Regions from separate parts of the Aquabacterium sp. T101 genome, predicted to be linked through region 2. Evidence: predicted binding sites of a transcription regulator. Region 2 holds the regulator's gene; each other region holds the start of a gene.
The links. Region 2 encodes LexA, which represses DNA repair genes until DNA is damaged. Its sites were predicted from a motif close to ACTGTATNNNNATACAGT; they were not measured.

Region 1 (5,467 bases), on a different contig from region 2:
AGGCCCGGAACGGCAGCGACAGCCCGGCGATGGCCAGCAGCACCACGAAGAACATCGCCTGCGCACCGGCCGGCACGTCGGGCCCGAGCTGGCGCACCAGCGCCACGCCCATCGTCACGTAGAACAGCGCCAGGCCGGCGGAGACGATCCACTCCCACGGGCCGGGCAGCCGCGTCTGGCGCGGGAACACCAGGAAGCACAGCCCCAGTACCACCGACAGGTGGATGGCGCGGTGCGCGATCTCGTTGTGCAGGCCGAAGCCCGCGGTGTAGTAGTGCCAGCCCGACAGCGCCACCGCGAGCACGGTGACGATGCCGGCCGACAGCCCCACCAGGCGGCGGAAGTTGGACTCGGGGTCGAACTGCTCGATCAGCCGGTCGACCTCGTCCTGGGCGATCGGGGCGTCGGTGTCGGGGCCTTTGTCGGTGCGGGCGTCTGTGGTCATGGGGCGGGTCGGTTCGGGCAGCCGCGGGCGGCGATCTCGATGGCCGCGCTGCTCAGCGTGGCCAGCGGCAGTTCACGGTCGGCCAGCACGATGCGCATGCGCTGCGCGGGCAGCGGGCGCACCACCAGCGGGTCCACCGCGCGGTCGAGCACGAGGCGCCAGCCGGCGCCGTCGCGCTGCAGCGTCTCGCCCGGGCCGGCGGCATGCGGCAGGCCGTAGCCCTGGCCGTCGAAACGCTCCTCCACCAGGCGCGGGCGCGGCGTGAAGCGGTAGCGGTCCACCACCGTGGTGCCCAGCACCGAATGCTCGAACGCGATGCGCAGCTCGGGCTGCGCCGCGTCCAGCGGCAGGCGGGCCAGCTCGGTGCCGCTGCGGTGCTCGCGCAGCACGGCCTCGCAGGCCGAGGCCGGCGCGGCCGTCGCTGCCATCGCGACCCCCAGCGCGGCAGCAAGGCAGCACGCCGCCGTGGCGGCGTGCCGCGGGCGCGTCACTTGACGATGCCCTTTTCCTTGAAGTAGCGCACGGCGCCCGGATGCAGCGGCGCGGTGCCCACGGCGGTGGCGGTGGACAGCGAGATGTTCTTCCCCTGCACGTGCACCTGGCCCATGATGGCCGTGTTCTCGTACAGCGCCTTGGTCACCTCGTAGGCCACGGCCTCGGGCACGGCGTCGTGCGCGGTCCACACCGCCATCACGGCCAGCGTCGGCACGGCGGCCGTCTGGCCCTTGTAGGTGTTGGCGGGCAGCGGCACCTCGGCGTAGTAGGGCTGCTGCTTGCGCAGCTCGGCGATCTCCGGGCCCGACAGCGGGATCACCTTCAGCGCATGGCTCTGCGCGAAGTCGGTGACGGCCGCGGTGGGCACGCCGGCGGTGATCAGCGTGGCGTGCAGGTTGCCGTCCTTGATCTTGTCCACCGCCTGCGTGAACGAGGACAGGTCCTCCTTCACGTCGTTGCGGCTCATGCCGTGCACCTTGAGCAGGTCGGTCAGCAGCTGGTACTGGCCCGAGCCCGGCGAGCCCGACGACACGCTCTTGCCCTTGAGGTCGCGCACGCTGTTGATGCCCATGTCGGCGCGCGTGATCAGCTGCACCGTCTCGGGGTAGAGCGCGCCGAGCGCGCGCAGGTTCTTCAGCGGCGCGCCGTTGAACTGGCCGGTGCCGTTGTAGGCCGCGTCCAGGATGTCGGCGGCGACGAAGGCCGACTCGATCTCCTTGTTGCCCAGCAGCTTGGCGTTGCCCACCGACGCGCCGGCCGCCTCGGCGGTGGCGCTGATCTTCTGGCCGCCCACGGTGGCCTTGTTGGAGATCAGCTGCGCCAGCATGCCGCCCAGCGGGTAGTAGGTGCCGCCCGTGCCGCCGGTGGCGATGCCGAAGAACAGGCGTTGCTGCGCGACGGCCGCGGTGGCCAGCGTGGCGGCCATGGCCACGGCGGCGACGAACTTCCAGCTCGTTTTCATCTGAAGGGCTCCTTGGTTGATGCGTGCAGGTGGTGCGTGCGGGGAATGCAGGCGGGGTAGCAAGATCGCGACCATACCCCCGGCATGCGGCGCGGCCCACCGGGCTTGCCCGCAGCGCGGCCCGACCCGAGTCCTGACGCGCTCCCCGACAATGGGCCGATGACCCGACCCCATGACGTGATCGTGATCGGCGCCGGCGTGGTGGGCGCGTCGGTGGCCTTCCACCTCGCCGCGCTCGGCGTGCGCGACGTGCTGCTGCTCGACCGCGGCCAGGTCGGCGAGGGCACCAGCGCGCAGTCCAGCGGCATCCTGCGCACGCACTACTCGGTGCCGAGCAACGTGGCGCTGGCGCGTGCGTCGTGGGCCGCGTTCGAGCGCTTCGCCGACTACGTGGGCGACGACGAGGCCTCGGCCGGCCTCGTCCGGTGCGGCTACCTGATCGCCGCGCCCGAGGGCGAGCGGCTCGAGGCGCTGCGCGCGTCGCTGGCGCACCAGCAGGCCAGCGGCATCCCGCTGCGCCTGCTCGACGCGGGCGAGGCGGCGTCGCTGCTGCCGATCGCGCGCTTCGACGACGCGGCGCTGATCGGCTTCGAGCCCGAGGCCGGCTTCGCCGACGCGCACCTGGTGGCCAGCGCGTTCGCGCGCGGCGCGCGCCGCCGCGGCGCCACGCTGCGCACCGGCGTGGCGGTGCAGGGCCTGCTGCGCGACGCTGCCGGCCGCGTCGTCGGCGTGCGCACCGCGCAGGGCGAGCTGCATGCCGGCACGGTGGTCAGTGCGCAGAACATCTGGAGCGCCGAGCTGGAGGCCTGGACCGGCGTGCCGATGCCGGTGCGCGCCGAGCGCCACCGCGTGCTCGCGCTGCAGGGCGAGCCGGCCTACACCGCCGCGATGCCGGTGTTCAAGGACCTCGGCTCGCCCGGCATGCTGTACTGCCGCAGCTACGGCGGGCGCCAGATGCTGGTGTCCGAGGGCACCGCGGGCGAGACGCTCGACGCGCCGTCCAACGAGCCGGGCGACGTGTCGATGGACCTCGTGGCCGACATCGGGGCCCAGGTCGCCGAGCGCTTTCCCAGCTACGACAGCGCCGGCCTCGCGTCGAGCTGGACCGGCGTCTACGACGTGACGCCGGACTGGAACCCGGTGCTCGGCCCGGTGCCCGGGCTGCCCGGCCTGGTGGTGGCCTTCGGCTTCTCGGGCCACGGCTTCAAGCTGTCGCCGGCCGTCGGCCGCGCGATCGCGCAGACCGTGCTCGGCCAGCCCACCGACGTGCCGCTGGCGCCGTATGCGATCGACCGCTTCGCGCGCGGCGAGCTGCTGGTGGGCCGCTACGGGCAGGGCGCGGTGTCGTAGCCGCGCGGCCGGCGCTCGCGCCGGGCCCGCCGAGGCGCGGGCGAAGTGCCGGGCGGGGAGGCCGCCCAAGCCGGCAATCCTGCCGCTCGTGCGGGCTCGCAGGGTGTTCGCGGCGCGAAAAACACTGTATAAACATACAGCCTTCGCAGTGCCCTGAAACCGCCCTCCACCCCCCGCCGATCCGTCTGCCCATGCGCAGCGTTGCCCCCGCTTTCCCCGACGCCGCCGCATCGTCGCTGCCGGTCTGGCGCGCCGACCAGCTGGCGCCCGCCGTGGGGGCGGACGCCGTGCGCCCCACCGGCCACGCCGCGCTCGACGCCGAATTGCCCGGCGGCGGCTGGCCGGCGGCCGGCCTGACCGAGCTGCTGCTGCCCGCGCCCGGCTGCGGCGAGCTGCGCCTGCTGGCCCCGGCGCTGGCCGGCCTGCCGGTGCTGTGGGTGGCGCCGCCGCTGCTGCCGTATGCGCCGGCACTGGCCGCGCTCGGCCTCGCGGCCGACCGGATCACCGTGGCCTGCCCGGCCGGTGGGGCGGGCGCGGCCGGGTCGCACCAAGCCATCACCCAGGCGGCCACCCAGGCCGCCGACGCCGCCTGGGCCGCCGAGCAGGCGCTGCGCGCCGGCGTGCTGGGCGCGGTGCTGTGGTGGCAGGGCGCGGCGCCGGTGCTGCCGGCCACGCTGCGCCGCCTGCACCTGGCGGCCACCGAGGGCCGCACGCCGCTGTTCGCGCTGCGCCCGGCGGCCGCGCGCGCGCAGTCCTCGCCCGCGCCGCTGCGCCTGGCGCTGGACCTCGCCGGCCCGTCGCAGCTGGCGGTGGACGTGTTCAAGCGGCGCGGCCCGCCGCTGGCCGCGCCGCTGCATCTGGCGCTGCGCGGGCCGGCCCCGCGGCGCGCCGCGCCGGCCGCGACGGCGCCGATCGTGCTGCCGTCCGCGCCCGTTGCCGGCCCGGCGCCTGTGCCGGCCCGCATCGCCACGCCGGCCGACGCCGCGCCAGCCACCCCGCCCGACCTGCCGACCCATGCTGTGGTTCGCACTGCACCTGAGCGGGCTGCCGCTTGAGGCCTGCCTGGCCGCGCTGCCCGCGGCCGCGGCCGACGACGGAGCGCCCGCGACGGCCGCCGCCGCCACGCCGCCGTGCTGCGTGGTCGACGCGCGCCGCGTGCTGCTGGCCGACGCCGCCGCCACGGCCGCCGGCGTCGAGCCGGGCATGAGCGCGGCCACCGCGGCGTCGCTCGCGGCGGGCCTGCGCGTGTTCGCGCGCGACCCGGCGCAGGAAGCGGCGCAGGTGCAGCGCCTGGCGCTGGCGCTGGCGCGCTTCACGCCGTCGCTGGTGCTGCAGCCCGACGGCCTGCTGCTCGAGGTGCAGGCCAGCCTGCGCCTGTTCGGCGGCGCGCGCGCGCTGTGGCGCGCGGTGCGCGACACCGCCCGCGCCGGCGGCGTGCAGCGGCTGCGCATGGCCGCCGCGCCCACCGCCACCGCGGCCGCGGTGCTGGCACGGGTGGAGCCGGCCTCGCCCGCGCTGCGCCGGCTGCCGCTGGCGCAGCGCCTGGACGCGCTGCCGCTGGCCGGCGCGCTGGTGGCCTGGGGGCTCGACGCGCGGCTGCACGAGCTGCTGCACGGCGTGGGCTGCCGCACGCTGGGCGACGTGCGCGTGCTGCCGCGCAGCGGCGCGCAGCGGCGCGGCCTGGGCCCGCTGCTGGACGCGATCGCGCGCGCGCACGGCCAGGCGCCCGACCCGCAGCCCTGGTTCGAGCTGCCGCAGCGCTTCGAGATGGGTCTGGAGCTGCTGCACCGTGCCGACGACGCGGCGATGCTGGTGTTCGCGCTGCAGCGCCTGGTGCAGCCGCTGGCCGGCTGGCTGGCGCAGCAGTGGCTGGCCGCCACGCGGCTCACGCTCGTGCTGCGCCACGAGACCAGCCTGCGCCACGCGCGGCCCGACACCGAGCTGGTGCTCGCGCTGGGCGACCCCACGCGCGACGCGGCGCAGATCCAGCTGTTGCTGCGCGAGCGGCTGTCGCGCACCGTGCTGCCGGCGCCGGTGTACGCGCTGATGCTGCGGCTGGACCAGGCCTGCGCGCACGCCGGCCGCGAGGCCGTGCTGTGGCGTGAGCAGGGCAGCGCTGCCGGGGCTACCGGCGCCGCCGACGCGCAGGCGCTGTTCGACCGCCTGGCCGCGCGCCTGGGCGCCGACCGCGTGTGCCGCCCGGTGCTGGTGGCCGA
Region 2 (5,467 bases):
GGCGCCGGCGTGGCTGTGCACGATCGCCACGCGCGGCCAGCGCGCCGCATCCGGTGCCACGCGCGCCAGGCCCAGCGGCTCGCCCTGCGGCGCGCCACGCCACCACTGGATGCGTCCGTCCAGCAGGTCGGCCAGCGCCCCGGCGTCGCCGGCGTCGAAGGCGTCGGTGCGCCAGGTGTGTGTCTTGCGGACCTCGGCCCCGGCCCACGCGCGGCCGGCCAGCGCCACCAGCACGCCGCCGGCACGCGGGTCCTGCGCCAGCGTCACCGCGTCGAGCAGGTTTCTCGGCCCATCGGCGCCCAGCGCCGTGGCCGGCCGCATGGCCGCCGTCAGCACCAGCGGCTTGGCCGGCCCGAGCACGCGGTGCAGCAGGTAGGCCGTCTCCTCCAGCGTGTCGGTGCCGTGGGTGACCACCACGCCGGCCACGTCGGTGCGCGCCAGGTGATGCGCGGCGCGCTGCGCCAGCCGCTGCCAGGTGGCGTGGTCCATGTCCTTGGAGTCGAGCTGGGCCACCTGCTCGCATTCGAGGTCCAAGCCCGCCAGCGCCGGCACGGCCGCCACCAGTTGCGCCACGCCAATCTGCGCGGCGGTGTAGCCCACCGTGTCGGTGGCACTCGTGGCCGTGCCGGCGATGGTGCCGCCCGTGCCCAGGATCACCACCTTGCTGCTTGCCATCATGTCGTCATCTGGATAAAAATACAGCCACTGGACAAACCACCAGGGCCCTGCCCCGCTGCGCCATCATGGAAGAACGCCCCAAGCTTACCGACCGCCAGCAGCAGATCCTCGACCTGGTGCAAAGCGCCATCGCCCGCACCGGCGCGCCGCCCACCCGGGCCGAGATCGCCGCCGAGCTGGGCTTCCGCTCGCCCAATGCCGCCGAGGAGCACCTGCAGGCCCTGGCGCGCAAGGGCGTGATCGAGCTGGTGGGCGGCACGTCGCGCGGCATCCGCCTGCAGCCCGAGGCCCTGAAGAAGCTCAACCAGGCGCGCGGCAAGCAGTTCAGCCTGCCGCTGCCCAGCCTGTCGCAGCTGACGCTGCCGCTGGTGGGCCGCGTGGCCGCGGGCAGCCCGATCCTGGCGCAGGAGCACATCGACCAGACCTACGTGGTCGAGGCCAGCATGTTCGCGCGCAAGCCCGACTACCTGCTGCGCGTGCGCGGCATGAGCATGCGAGACGCCGGCATCATGGACGGTGACCTGCTTGCGGTGCAGAAGGCCAGCGACGCCAAGAACGGCCAGATCGTCGTCGCCCGCCTGGGCGACGAGGTCACGGTCAAGCGCTTCCGGCGCGCGCGCGGCCACATCGAGCTGCTGCCCGAGAACCCCGAGTTCGAGCCCATCATCGTCACGCCATCGGAGGACGAACCCTTCGCCATCGAGGGCCTGGCCGTCGGGCTGATCCGCAACACGATGCTGATGTAGACGCGCCATGGCGACCGCCGCGCCCTACGTGCTCTACGGCAGCCGCAACTCGGGCTCGGCCATGGTGGAAGCCGCGCTGGAGCTGGCGCGCGCGCCCTACCGCATCGTCACCGCGTCCACCTGGGAGCCGAAGTCGGCGCGCGCCGAGCTGCGCCGCGTGAACCCGCTGGGCCAGATCCCCACGCTCGTCACGCCCGACGGCACGGTGCTCACCGAAAGCGCGGCGATCCTCATTCACCTGGGCCTGGCCCATCCGCGCTCGGGCCTGCTGCCGCGCGACCCGGCGCAGCGGGCCGTGGCGCTGCGGGCGATCGCCTTCGTGTCGGCCAACTGCTATGCAGCCATCGGCGTCATCGACTACCCCGAGCGCTGGCTCGGCAAGGGCGACCCTCAGGCCAACGAGCGCCTGCGCGCCGGGGCGCGGCGACGGCTGCACCGCTTGTGGAGCCTCTTCGCGGACACCTTCTACCCCGAGGACACCGGCGCCTTCCTGGGCGGCTCGCAGCCCGGGGCGGCCGACCTGATGGCCACCGTCGTGTCGCGCTGGTCCGGCGCCCGCAAGCACCTCGCGCGGCAGCGGCCGGCGATGTCGCGCTGGCTGGAGCGTGTCGAGGCTCACCCGAGGGTGGCCCCGGTGATCGCCCGCCATTGGGGCGAGGGCCCCGTGGAAGCGGGAGGCTGAGCCCCATGAACGCCGTGCGCATCAAGGCGCCGAAGGCGCGCGACCCGCAGCAGTGCGTGACGCTGGAGCAGTTGCCCAACATCGGCCCGTCGCTGGCCGCGGACCTGCGCCTGATCGGCATCCAGACCCCGCGCGAGCTGAAGGGCCGCGACGCGTTCGTGCTCTACCAGAAGCTCGCCGCGGCCACCGGCACGCGGCAGGACCCTTGCGTGCTCGACACCTTCATGGCCGCGGTGGACTTCATGAACGGTGCCGACGCGGCCCCCTGGTGGGCCTACACCGCCCAGCGCAAGGCGCTTTACGGGCCGCTCTGAGTCGCCCTGAATCGCTGAATCGCCCTGAGTCGCTCTGAACCCTGCCGCGGCCGCCGCCCCTCCGGGCCGCGGCCGCGCTCCATCGCATTGCCTCAGACCGGCTGCGCCCCGCGCAGATAGTCGGCCTTGCCCACGTCCACGCCGGCATGCCGCAGCAGCGCGTAGGTCATCGTGACGTGGAAGTAGAAGTTCGGCATCGCGTAGTGCTTCAGGAACGTCTCGCCGTCGAACTGCAGCGGCTCGGCATTGCGGCGCGGCACGCTGATCGGGCGTGACTCGCTGCCGTCGATCTGGGCCGCGCTGAACGACGACACGTAGTCGATGGTGCGCCGCACGCGCGCCCGCAGGTCGGCAAGGCTGGCCTCGTTGTCCTCCCACGACGGGATCTCATGGCCCGCCAGCCGGGCCATGCAGCCCTTGGCCGCGTCGGAGGCGATCTGGATCTGGCGCGTGAACGCCAGCATGTCGGGGGCCAACCGCAGGCCCAGGTAGTTGGTCGGGTCGAACTTGCGGGCCGCCGCATGCGCCTCGGCCTTGTCGAGCCAGGTCAGCAGGTTGGCCAGCATGCGGGAGAAGACCGGCGCGCTGGCCGAATGCATCGAAATTGTCATCGTGTGTCTCCTGAGGGGGCCGGTGATGCTAGCGCGCAGGGCAAAATCGCGTCGGCCCGTGCCATGAACATCATCATCCTCGACGACTACCAGGACGCCGTGCGCAAGCTGCGCTGTGCGTCCAAGCTGGAACACCTCCATGCCAAGGTGTTCACCAACACGGTCAAGGGCATCGGTCAGCTGTCGGTGCGCCTGCGCGACGCCGAGGTGCTGGTGCTGATCCGCGAGCGCACGGCCTTCCCGCGCCAGTTGCTGGAGAAGCTGCCCAAGCTGCGCCTGATCTCGCAGACCGGCCGGGTGGGGCCGCACATCGACGTCGACGCCTGCACCCGGCTGGGCATCGCGGTGGCCGAGGGCGTGGGCGACCCCACGGCGCCGGCCGAGCTGACCTGGGCCCTGATCATGGCCGCCATGCGGCGGCTGCCCCAGTACATCGGCAACCTCAAGCATGGCGCGTGGCAGCAGTCGGGGCTGAAGGCCGCGGCGATGCCCCCCAACTTCGGCATCGGCATGAAGCTCGCCGGCCGCACGCTGGGGGTCTGGGGCTACGGCCGCATCGGCCAGCGGGTGGCCGGCTACGGGCGCGCGTTCGGCATGCGGGTGCTGGTCTGGGCACGCGACGAGGCACAGGCCCGCGCGCTGGCCGATGGCCACGAGGTCGCGGCCAGCCGCGAGGAACTGTTCGACACGGCCGACGTGCTGTCGGTGCACCTGCGCCTGGTGCCGGAAACGCGCGGCATCGTCACGATGGACGATCTCGTGCGCATGAAGCCCACTGCGCTGTTCGTGAACACGTCGCGGGCCGAGCTGGTGGCCGAGGGCGCGCTGGTGTCGGCGCTGAACCGCAGCCGGCCCGGCATGGCCGCGGTGGACGTGTTCGAGAGCGAGCCCATCCTGCAAGGCCATCCGCTGCTGCGCCTGGAGAACGCGGTGTGCACGCCGCACATCGGCTATGTCGAGCAGGACAGCTACGAGCTGTACTTCGGCGCGGCCTTCGACAACGTGGTGGCCTTCGTCAACGGCCGGCCCACGGGCATCGTCAATCCGGAAGCGCTCAAGGTGGTGCGTTGAGCGACGCGCCCGCGCCGCGCTCGCCCGGCGAGCTGTTCACCGCATTCACGCGCCTGGCCCTGCAGGGCTTCGGCGGCGTGCTGCCGGTGGCGCAACGCGAGCTGGTCGAGCAGCGCCGCTGGCTCAGCCGCGAGCAGTTCCTGGAGGTGCTGTCGGTCGGCCAGGTGCTGCCCGGCCCCAACATCGTCAACGTGGCGCTGGTCATCGGCGACCGCTTCTTCGGCTGGCGCGGGGCAGTGGCGGCGCTGGCCGGCCTGCTGGCCGCGCCGCTGGTGATCGTGATGTCGCTCGCGGTGCTGTACACGCGCTTCACGCACGAGCCGCGCGTGGCGGGTGCGATGCACGGCATGGGGGCGGTGGCCGCGGGCCTGATCCTGGCGATGGGTCTCAAGCTGGCCCCCACGCTGCGGCGCAACCCGCTGCCGCTGGCGCTGTGCGTCGCGGCGGCCGTCGGCACCTGGGTCGCCGTCGGCCTGCTGCGCCTGCCGATGGCCTGGATCGTGCTCGGCCTGGGCGGCGCGATGATGGCGTTCGGCTGGCACTGGCTGGGCCGGGCGCGCCCATGACGAACGTGCTGACCACCGCGGACTGGTGGGCCCTGTTTCTGCACTTCGCCGCGGTGTCGATGCTGGCGGTCGGCGGCGCCATCGCGGTGGCGCCGGAGATCCACCGCTTCCTCGTCGACGAGCGCGGCTGGATCGACGACGCCCAGTTCACCTCGTCGGTGGCCCTGGCCCAGGCCGCCCCCGGGCCCAACCTGATGTTCGTGCCGGTGCTGGGCTATGCCGTCGCCGGCCTGCCCGGCGCGCTGGTCGCGCTGATGGGCATCCTGCTGCCGAGCACGGCGTTCGCACTGGTGGTCACGCGCTGGGGCCAGAAGCGGCGCGACACGATCGGCGTGCGGGCCTTCGTGGCCGGCATGGCGCCGGTGACGATCGGCTTGCTGCTGGCCGCCGGCACGGTGCTGGCGGTGCCGCTGGCACGCACGCCGTCGGCCTGGGTGCTGGTGGCGGCCACCGTGGCGCTGTCGGTGGGCACGAAGATCAATCCGGTGTGGCTGATCGCGGCCGGCGCCGCGCTGGGCGCGCTCGGGCTCGTGTAGCGCCCGCCGTGGGTGCACCGCTCAAGCGGCACGCCGGCGGGCGGTGACCTCGATCTCGATCTTCATGCGCTCATCGAGCAGGCCGGCGCTGATCATCATCGCCGCCGGGCGCACCTCGCCGAAGGCCCGGCGCAGGGCCGGCCAGCAGGCCGGGAAGTCCTTGGCGTCGGGCAGCACGTAGACCACGCGCACCACGTCGGCGAAGGACGCGCCGGCCTCGGCCAGCGCCGCGCCGATGTTGCGCAGGCACTGCTCGGCCTGCC
Region 3 (5,467 bases), on a different contig from region 2:
GCGTCGGTGTCCGGGTCGTCGTTGAACATGCGCATCACGTCGATGTGCTTCAGGCCGTTGATCGGGTCGCCGCCGATGCCCACGGCGCTGCTCTGGCCCAGGCCGATCTCGGTCAGCTGCGCCACCGCCTCATAGGTGAGCGTGCCCGAGCGCGACACCACGCCGATGCGCCCCTTGCGGTGGATGTGGCCCGGCATGATGCCGATCTTGATCTCCTCGGGCGTGATCGTGCCCGGGCAGTTGGGGCCCAGCAGCAGCGTCTTCTTGCCGCCCGCGGCCTCCTTGGCCTTCATGCGGTTGCGCACCTCGAGCATGTCCTTGATGGGGATGCCCTCGGTGATGCAGATGGCCAGGTCGAGGTCGGCCTCGACGGCCTCCCAGATGGCCGCGGCGGCGCCCGCCGGCGGCACGTAGATCACGCTGACGGTGGCGCCGGTCTGGGCCTTGGCGTCCTTGACGCTGGCGTAGATGGGGATGCCTTCGAAGTCCTCGCCGGCCTTCTTGGGGTTGACGCCGGCGACGAAGCAGTTCTTGCCGTTGGCGTAGTCGCGGCACATGCGGGTGTGGAACTGGCCCGTCTTGCCGGTGATGCCCTGCGTGATGACGCGCGTGTTCTTGTTGATCAGGATGCTCATGACGGACCCTTACTTGACGGCGGCGACGATCTTGGTGGCCGCTTCGGCCATCGTGTCGGCACTGATGATCGGCAGGCCCGATTCCTTGAGCATCTTCTTGCCCAGGTCCTCGTTGGTGCCCTTCATGCGCACCACCAGCGGCACGGACAGGTTCACCGCCTTGCACGCGGCGATCACGCCCTCGGCGATGGTGTCGCACTTCATGATGCCGCCGAAGATGTTGACCAGGATGCCCTTCACGCTCTTGTTCTTGAGCATGATCTTGAAGGCCTCGGTCACCTTCTCGGCGGTGGCGCCGCCGCCGACGTCCAGGAAGTTGGCCGGCTCGCCGCCGAACAGCTTGATGGTGTCCATCGTGGCCATGGCCAGGCCGGCGCCGTTGACCAGGCAGCCGATGTTGCCGTCCAGGCTGATGTAGCTGAGGTCGAACTTGCTGGCCTCGATCTCGGCCGGGTCCTCCTCGTCGAGGTCGCGGTAGGCCACGATCTCGGGGTGGCGGAACAGCGCGTTGCTGTCGAAGTTGAACTTCGCGTCCAGGGCCTTGATGTTGCCGTTGCCTTCGAGGATCAGCGGGTTGATCTCGGCCAGGCTGGCGTCGGTGCCCATGTAGCAGGCGTAGAGCTTCTTGAACACGTCGACGGCCTGCGCCTTGCTCGCGGCGGGCACGCCGATGCCGTCGGCCAGCTCGCCGGCCTGCGCGTCGGTCAGGCCGGTGGCCGGGTCGACGAACACCTTGATGATCTTCTCGGGCGTCTTGTGCGCCACTTCCTCGATGTCCATGCCGCCTTCGCTGCTGGCCATGATCGCCACCTTCTGCGTCGCCCGGTCGGTGAGCGCGGCGAGGTAGTACTCCTTCTTGATGTCGGCGCCTTCCTCGATCAGCAGGCGGCGCACCTTCTGGCCTTCGGGCCCGGTCTGGTGCGTCTTGAGCTGCATGCCCAGGATCTGGCCGGCCAGCGTCTCGACCTCGGGCATCGAGCGGGCGAGCTTGACGCCGCCGCCCTTGCCGCGGCCGCCGGCGTGGATCTGGGCCTTGACGACCCAGACGCTGCCGCCGAGCTTCTGCGCGGCCTCGGAGGCCTCGCGGACGGAGAACGCGGGATAGCCGCGCGGTACGGGCACGCCGTACTGGCGCAGGACTTCCTTGCCTTGGTATTCGTGGATTTTCATGGGGCGGTCGCGGCGCAGTAGGCGCCGCTGTCGGAGGCGGTTGCGGGCGCGGGCGAATTTAGCATGGTGCGGCGCACCAAAACCGTGTCAGCGACGCGTCAGTCACCCGGCGGGTCGTCGTCGCCCCGGGCCTGCACGACGCGGCGGATCACGTCGGCCGAGAAGCCGCGTCCGGCGAGAAAGCGCATCTGGCGGGCACGCCCGGCCGCGTCGACCTCGACGGCGCCGTCGAACTTGCGTTGCCATACGGCGCGGGCGCGGTCGAGCTCGGTGGCCTTCAGGCGCCCGGCGGTGGCCTCGTCGAGCGTGGCGCCATGCTGCGCCAGTTCCTGGGCGATGCGGCGGTTGCCGTAGCGTGCGGCCCGCGCATGCACCCGCGACTCGACGAAGCGGGCTTCGCTCAGGTAGTGCCGGGCCGCGAGCCAGTCGAGCAGCGCGTCGACTTCCGGCCCGGGATCGGCATCGAGGGGCGGCGCCGCCTCAGAGGCGGCGGCCTGCTCTGCCGCGGCCCGGTCGCGCTGGCGCGCAGCGCGCATCAGCTTGCGCCGCAACTCGGCGCGGCTGTGCTCGCGCTGCGCCAGCCACTGCAGCGCGCGGGCCTTCAGCGACAGGGGCGGCGCCATCGCCGCCGGCCTCCGTGAGCGGCCGGCCTCAGGCGCCGTCGGCGCCGGCCGTGGGCAGCAGCGGGATGCCCATCGACTCGCGGACCTTGTTCTCGATCTCGACGGCCAGCTCGGGGTTCTCGCGCAGGAATTCGCGGGCGTTGTCCTTGCCCTGGCCGATCTTCTCGCCGTTGTAGGCGTACCAGGCGCCGCTCTTGTCGAGCACCTTGGCGTTGACGCCCATGTCGATGATCTCGCCCTCGCGGCTGATGCCTTCGCCGTAGAGGATGTCGAACTCGGCGGTCTTGAACGGCGGGCTGACCTTGTTCTTGACGACCTTGACCTTGGTCTCGCTGCCGATGACTTCCTCGCCCTTCTTGATGCTGCCGGTGCGGCGGATGTCCAGGCGCACCGAGGCGTAGAACTTGAGCGCATTGCCGCCGGTGGTGGTTTCGGGGTTGCCGAACATCACGCCGATCTTCATGCGGATCTGGTTGATGAAGATGACCATGGTGTTGGTCTTCTTGATCGTGGCGGTGAGCTTGCGCAGGGCCTGGCTCATCAGTCGGGCCTGCAGGCCGGGCAGGCTGTCGCCCATCTCGCCTTCGAGCTCGGCCTTGGGCGTGAGCGCGGCCACCGAGTCCACCACGACGAGGTCGATCGAGCCGGAGCGCACCAGGGCGTCGACGATCTCGAGCGCCTGCTCGCCGGTGTCGGGCTGGGAGATCAGCAGTTCCTGCAGGTTGACGCCGAGCTTTTGAGCGTAGCCGGTGTCCAGGGCATGCTCGGCGTCGATGAAGGCGCAGGTGCCGCCGGTCTTCTGCATCTCGGCGATGACCTGCAGCGTGAGCGTGGTCTTGCCGCTGGATTCCGGGCCGTAGATCTCGACCACGCGGCCGCGCGGCAGGCCGCCGATGCCCAGGGCGATGTCCAGGCCGAGCGAGCCGGTGGACACGGCTTCGATGGCTTCCACCGCCTCGCCGTCGCCCAGGCGCATGATGGAGCCCTTGCCGAACTGCTTTTCGATCTGCGCCAGCGCCGCCTGAAGGGCCTTGGCTTTCTCGGTGTTGAGGGCTTTGACGGGGGCGTCCATGGGGTCTCCGGCGGGTGGTTTGGGGGGCGGCGCGATTATGCGCGACAACTGGATATTCGTACAGGTACCCGCCTTCGTCAACCCCGGCGGGCCCGCGGTTCATAGAATCGGCTCCAAAGAGCCAAGAGGAGACGGCCGATGCGAGTCTTGATCGCCGAGGACGACCAGGTGCTGGCCGATGGCCTGCTGCGGTCGCTGCGGGCCGCGGGCTATGCGGCCGACCACGTCGCGTCGGGCAACGAGGCCGACGCCGCGCTGGCGTCGCACGAGTTTGACCTCGTCATCCTCGACCTGGGGCTGCCCAAGATGCACGGCTTCGAGGTGCTGCGGAAGTACCGCGCGCGCGGCGCCACGACGCCGGTGCTGATCCTGACCGCGGCCGACAGCGTCGACCAGCGTGTCAAGGGCCTGGACCTGGGTGCCGACGATTACATGGCCAAGCCGTTCTCGCTGCAGGAACTGGAGGCGCGGGTGCGGGCGCTGATGCGGCGCGGCCTGGGCACGGCCAGCAGCGTGCTCAAGCACGGGCCGCTGTCGTTCGACGCCACCGGGCGCGTGTGCTACATCAACGACCAGATGATCGACCTGTCGGCACGCGAGATCTCGCTGCTGGAAGTGCTGCTGCAGCGCGCCGGCCGCCTGGTCAGCAAGGACCAGCTCGTCGAGCGGCTGTGCGAGTGGGGCGACGAGGTGAGCAACAACGCCATCGAGGTCTACATCCACCGGCTGCGCAAGAAGATCGAGCAGGGCCCGATCCGCATCGCCACGGTGCGCGGCCTGGGCTACTGCCTGGAAAAGATTGCCGGCTGAGCGCGTGAGCGCCGACGACGCCCCGGCGACCGACACCCGGCCCCAGCGCTCGCTGTTCGGGGACATCCTCGACTGGCTGCTGGTGCCGCTGCTGCTGCTGTGGCCGATGTCGGTGGTGATCATCTGGCTGTCGGCGCAGAACATCGCCAACCGGCCGTTCGACCGCGAGCTGGGCGAGACCGCGCGCACGCTGTCGCGCCGCGTCACGCTGATGCCCGACGCTCGCGGCGCCAACCCGGTGGCGCGCATCGCGCTGACCGACGCCTCGGCGGCGATCCTGCGCGGCGACCAGCCGGACCAGTTCTACTTCCTGGTGCTGGGCACGCGCGGCGAGCGCATCGCCGGCGACCGCGAGCTGCCGGTGCCCGACGAGCCGCCGCAGGCCGACGGCGAGGTGCGTTTCCGCGACGACGACCTCGACGGCCGCACCGTGCGGGTGGCCTACCTGTGGATCCCCCTGCCGGTCGGCGGCGGCTCGACGCCGCCGCTGGTGCAGGTGGCCGAGACGCTGGACAAGCGGTCGCAGCTGGCCACCGAGATCGCCCGCGGCGTGATGTTCTCGCAGTTCGCGATCCTGCCGCTGGCGGTGGTGCTGGTGTGGTTCGCGCTGATGCGCGGCCTGCGCCCGCTGGACCAGCTCCAGCGCCGCATCCGCAAGCGGGCGGTGGGCGACCTGTCGCCGATCGACGAGCGCGCCGCCCCCGAGGAGGTGAGCCCGCTGGTGGGTGCGATCAACGAGCTGCTCGGGCGGCTGGACCGGTCGCTGCGGGCGCAGAAGCACTTCCTGGCCGACGCGGCGCACCAGCTCAAGACACCGCTGGCGGGGTTGCGCATGCAGGCCGAGCTGGCCCAGCGCGACGTCGAGCAGGGCGACCCCAAGGCGGTGAAGCGATCGCTGCAGCAGATCGCGCGCTCGTCCCAGCGCGCCGCGCACATGGTCAACCAGCTGCTGTCGATGGCCCGGGCCGAGGACGGCGGCGAGGTGCGCCGCGTGCAGTCGTTCAACCTGACGGCCCTGGCCACCGAGACCGTGCACGACTTCGTGCCGCGGGCGCTGGCCAAGGGCCTGGACCTGGGCTACGAGGGCCCGGCCGCCGGCGACGACGCGGCGCCGCGCATGCTCGGCGAGCCGGTGCTGGTGCGCGAGCTGATCCGCA

Region 1: the regulator LexA is predicted to act here: its motif matches at 3,375-3,392, upstream of imuA (translesion DNA synthesis-associated protein ImuA).
Region 3: the regulator LexA is predicted to act here: its motif matches at 3,548-3,565, upstream of recA (recombinase RecA).

The regions. Positions count from the first base shown of each region.
Region 1 is NZ_JBXVVZ010000004.1:92,408-97,874, reverse strand. Features, by position in the region: gene AC2EAQ_RS12135 (TRAP transporter permease) at 1-445, opposite strand, end outside; gene AC2EAQ_RS12130 (DUF1850 domain-containing protein) at 442-873, opposite strand; gene AC2EAQ_RS12125 (TAXI family TRAP transporter solute-binding subunit) at 933-1,901, opposite strand; gene AC2EAQ_RS12120 (NAD(P)/FAD-dependent oxidoreductase) at 2,061-3,251, shown strand; gene imuA (translesion DNA synthesis-associated protein ImuA) at 3,443-4,306, shown strand; gene AC2EAQ_RS12110 (Y-family DNA polymerase) at 4,266-5,467, shown strand, end outside.
Region 2 is NZ_JBXVVZ010000001.1:1,029,293-1,034,759, forward strand. Features, by position in the region: gene AC2EAQ_RS04750 (asparaginase) at 1-678, opposite strand, end outside; gene lexA (transcriptional repressor LexA) at 744-1,424, shown strand; gene AC2EAQ_RS04760 (glutathione S-transferase family protein) at 1,432-2,106, shown strand; gene AC2EAQ_RS04765 (helix-hairpin-helix domain-containing protein) at 2,112-2,420, shown strand; gene AC2EAQ_RS04770 (DUF1993 domain-containing protein) at 2,513-3,031, opposite strand; gene AC2EAQ_RS04775 (D-2-hydroxyacid dehydrogenase family protein) at 3,095-4,102, shown strand; gene AC2EAQ_RS04780 (chromate transporter) at 4,099-4,668, shown strand; gene AC2EAQ_RS04785 (chromate transporter) at 4,665-5,204, shown strand; gene AC2EAQ_RS04790 (RidA family protein) at 5,226-5,467, opposite strand, start outside.
Region 3 is NZ_JBXVVZ010000004.1:240,227-245,693, forward strand. Features, by position in the region: gene sucD (succinate--CoA ligase subunit alpha) at 1-635, opposite strand, end outside; gene sucC (ADP-forming succinate--CoA ligase subunit beta) at 645-1,805, opposite strand; gene AC2EAQ_RS12800 (regulatory protein RecX) at 1,904-2,428, opposite strand; gene recA (recombinase RecA) at 2,457-3,500, opposite strand; gene AC2EAQ_RS12810 (response regulator) at 3,639-4,310, shown strand; gene AC2EAQ_RS12815 (sensor histidine kinase) at 4,315-5,467, shown strand, end outside.